DNA from 2 places in the Neobacillus canaveralius genome. Region 1 is predicted to be linked to the other one. Evidence: riboswitches for the same ligand, from Rfam matches in the RefSeq annotation. Region 1 holds a riboswitch; the other holds the start of a gene.

The links. Region 1 has a riboswitch for FMN ahead of ribE (riboflavin synthase). Riboswitches for the same ligand answer to the same signal wherever they lie in the genome.
Region 2: another riboswitch for FMN. It lies ahead of ABC255_RS09375 (ECF transporter S component); the one in region 1 lies ahead of ribE (riboflavin synthase).

Annotation. Positions count from the first base shown of each region.
Region 1 is NZ_JBDFLL010000001.1:3,722,684-3,724,890, reverse strand. Features, by position in the region: gene ABC255_RS18685 (GyrI-like domain-containing protein) at 103-573, shown strand; FMN riboswitch at 667-813, shown strand; gene ribE (riboflavin synthase) at 988-1,647, shown strand; gene ribB (3,4-dihydroxy-2-butanone-4-phosphate synthase) at 1,673-2,207, shown strand, end outside.
Region 2 is NZ_JBDFLL010000001.1:1,865,959-1,868,165, reverse strand. Features, by position in the region: gene ABC255_RS09380 (ferredoxin) at 143-391, shown strand; gene ABC255_RS09375 (ECF transporter S component) at 500-1,069, opposite strand; FMN riboswitch at 1,238-1,372, opposite strand; gene ABC255_RS09370 (peptidoglycan DD-metalloendopeptidase family protein) at 1,466-2,188, opposite strand.

The DNA.
Region 1 (2,207 bases):
CATCCAACTTAAAGTATTCACAATGTTGTCGACTTTAGGGAGGAATTTCAGGGTTACAGTGAGAATAATAGATATATGAACAACATGTGAGGAGTGATATGTTTGGATATCCAAGTGCTTGAAAAAGAAGAAATGAAGGTAGTTGGAATTTCATGGAGCGGCACCTATTCACAACTGAATACCATTCCTGAATTATTTGATGTTATGAAAGAGCGGATTGATGAGGTACCGAATCAAACAAATACTTCCATCTTAATTGCTCCCTTCCATAGCAGAGAAACGGAATTAACCTATTATGTAACAACACCAGTTGAAAAGCTGGAAAATGTCCCAGAGGGAATGGTAGGGTTTACGATTCCTCGTAAAAATTATGTTTGTACTTCGCATAAAGGGAGTCTGGAGGAAGTAGAAAATACATATAAGAAGACGTTAGTGTGGATGCAAGAGTATGGCTATGATTTGGATGAGTATGCCCTAAGTTTAGAAGTCTTTAATCAAAAAGATCTTGATAACGATGGTAGTATTCAATTTGAGTTATATCTGCCTGTAAAAACCTATGGAAGCGATTATTAAATATGATCTGAAGGAGAAGATTTTGAGTACTTCTTCTTTTTTTTAGCAATTATCACAATTATTAGGTATACTAGTAATAATCATATAGTTGAATAATTCCTTCGGGGTCAGGTGAAATTCCTAACCGGCGGTGATGAAGCATTGCTTCTTAGTCCGTGACCCGGTTAAACGAAAGTTTAAGCGGTGGATCTGGTGAAACTCCAGAGCCGACAGTTAAAGTCTGGATGGGAGAAGGAAAAAATCCGGTTTAGCCAAGGGTGAAGTCTACCCTTTTTTAAGCCCTATTTTCTTATTGCCTTTTTCCAAGGACCCTGAAGTGTTTCATATCTTCAGGGTCCTTTTTCTTCTTTTATGATAGTAAGTATGAAAAAATTTGCTTGATCTTGCAAAAAATAGGGAAGGAGAACAAAAGCTATGTTTACCGGCATTATTGAAGAATTAGGAGTAGTAGCGAATATCAAGCGAAGCGGGGAGTCTTTTGTTTTAACAATTGACGCCAAAAAAATTCTTAAGGATGTTCATCTTGGCGACAGTATCTCGGTAAACGGTGTTTGTCTTACTGTAACTGGGTTTACTAACAGCCAGTTTACCGTAGATGTTATGCCAGAAACCGTTAAGGCTTCAAGCTTACAGTCTTTGAAGCGCGGCTCTAAAGTAAACTTAGAAAGAGCAATGGCAGCTGGCGGGAGATTTGGCGGTCACTTTGTTTCCGGTCACATCGATGGAACAGGTGTGATAAAAACTAAAAGGCCTGTTGAAAATGCCGTTTACTATGAAATTGAGGCCTCCCAAGAAATCTTAAAGTATGTAATCGAAAGAGGTTCCATTGCTGTTGATGGGACCAGCCTTACAGTATTTGGTGTAACAGATAATGATTTTACTCTATCACTTATCCCCCATACCTTGACTGAAAGTATCATTGGCCTTAAAGAATCAGGTGATATTGTCAATTTAGAATGCGACATGATTGGAAAGTATGTGGGGCATTTTTTAACGAGTAGACAAAATACAGGAAATAAAAAAAATCAAGCCGGTATTAGTGCGAGCTTTTTGGAAGAGAATGGATTTGCTTAAGTACATATGAAAGGAGAGATTACACGTGTTCGATAAAATTGAAGATGCCATAATTGATTTGCAAAATGGAAAAGTTATCATTGTTTGTGATGACGAGGACAGAGAAAATGAAGGTGATTTTGTCTCAATTGCTGAAAAAACCACACCAGAGGTAATCAATTTAATGGCTACGCATGGTAGGGGCTTAATCTGTGTTCCTATTGATGAGGAATTAGCACAGAAATTAGAACTTTTTCCAATGGTCGCAAACAATACGGATTCACATGGTACGGCATTTACCGTTAGTATTGACCATAAATTTACAACGACAGGGATATCAGCATTTGAGCGTTCTGCAACGGTACTAAGTATGCTCGATCCTGAATCAAAGCCTTCTGATTTCAAGCGGCCAGGGCATGTTTTCCCTTTGGTGGCCAAAAAAGGAGGAGTCTTAAGGAGAACCGGACATACTGAAGCGGCAGTGGATTTAGCAAGACTATGCGGCTCAAAGCCTGCTGGAGTCATTTGTGAAATTATGAATGAGGATGGAACCATGGCACGTGTTCCGGAGCTGCGGAAAA
Region 2 (2,207 bases), 1.9 Mb from region 1:
TTGTGGAAGATTAGGGGAAACCATTTCCTATATAGCATTTTTCTATTGAAAAGTTACACACAGAGTTTTACAATAGGAATGAGTAATGCGTTTCCATTTAATATGGAATGAGTAAGTTATTTTATTGGGAGGTTTTTTTTTCATGGCAAAGTACACGATTGTTGACAAAGAAACTTGCATTGCATGCGGAGCATGTGGAGCAGCAGCACCAGACATTTACGATTATGATGATGAGGGCATTGCATTTGTAACTCTTGATGATAACGAGGGTATTGTTGAAATCCCTGATGTATTAATTGATGACATGATGGATGCTTTTGAAGGCTGTCCAACTGATTCAATTAAAGTTGCTGACGAGTCATTTGACGGCAATCCAACTAAATTCGAATAATATTTTGTCATTAAAATATTGTTAAGCTGCTACCCTCGTCACCTTTGACGGGGGTTATTTTTTCTTAGCAAAAAAAAGAAACCAAGCATGCACTTGGTTTCTTTGCTTTTAAGCACTTTTTACAATTGTTAATTTATTAATCCATGACTGCATTCTGATGAATAGCAGCATAAATATAGAAGACATGATTATGCCTTTAATGATATTAAATGGTAAAATCGCCGGTACCACTAAATTTCGCATGTCAGGAAACTTCAACAGCGAGGTATATGCCGGTAAAATAAATAAGTAGTTTAAAATGCTCATCATTACCGCCATAATAAGGGTCCCTGCAATCAGTGCGATTGTCATTCCTTTTCGGGTTCTCATCTTGTTGTATACATAGTAGGTTGGTAATACAAATAGAATACCCGCAAGGAAATTAGCAATATGGCCAACTGGAATTCCAGTTGCACTTCCAGTTGCAATATAATTCAGTGCGTTCTTGAAAAACTCAACTAATATTCCTGCCACAGGTCCAAAAATTAAAGCTGCGATTAATGCTGGGATATCGCTGAAATCAATAAATAAGAAATTTGGAAATGGCGGAAGCGGGAAGTTTATCAGCATTAAAAGATATGCGATACTGCTCAGCATTCCAATTGAAACAATTGCTTTGACACTCATTTTTTTCTTCATTCTTTTCCTCTCTCCTTTTTGATCCATCAAGTTAGGAAGAGAGGTTCGTGCTGCTTTTAAGGTGTCCCAGTAAAATAAAAAACCTCAAGAAAATAATCTTGAGGGAGTTTACAAAGGCACTCTTAATAAACGTTCAGTATAACAGCATTTTTTGAACGTCGCAAGAACCTCCATCTTCTCCCATCCAGACTATACTGTCGGCTTTGGAATCACACCAAATCCTGCCATAAAGGCTCGCGGGCTCAAGAGAGTTAATACTCTAATACCGCCGATCGGGAATTTCACCCTGCCCCGAAGATAGATCGATATTTAATTACTTTTTAATTATACTAATATTAATCAATTTTGAAAAGAAAAAAGCACTAACCAATTGTGACGGTTAGCGCAATTTATTTATTAGTTCTGGATTACTAAAACCTGTTCAGGCAAGATGAGGTCAGATTTTAACTGGTTGACTTCTTTAAGTTTTGCAACTGATAAATTGCTTTTCAAAGCAATGGATGATAAGGTGTCCCCTGCTTGTACAATATAATGTGCATTGTCACCTCTCACATTTGTACTGGCTGCTAGACTCTCAGCAGTACCTTCCATTCCACCTTTAACTGCCACACCTACCTCAGCCTTCCCAAGCAATCTTTCAGGGTCAATAGCATTTTTCTTATCATACGTCCATTCAATTTGATGACTCTCAAAATGGAGATGAACACCTGTAGATTCACCCGTTCTTCCCATGGTTCCAATTCTATGGCCCTGTTTAATCTCTTGTCCCTCATTTACAAGTCGATTATTTAAGTGAGCATATACGGTAACAAAATTATTTGGGTGTTTAATAAAGATAACATTCCCATACGTTTCTGAATAATAGGATTTACCTACTACGCCATCCTCTACAGCAACTATTGGTGAATTAAGGCTCCCAGCTATATCTATTCCTTTATGTGTTCCATGCCTTGTCCCATATGTATCAGATACGACACCATCCGTTGGCCATATCCATCCAGCTTTTATTTCTTGTGAATCCTGCATACTCGCTTCAGTCTGTTTACCTCCTAAAAATAATAAACTGACACAAAGCGCCATAATTGCGGCAATTAAAAGCCGCCTTATGTAGTCTCGCATTTAATTATTTTCCTCCTTA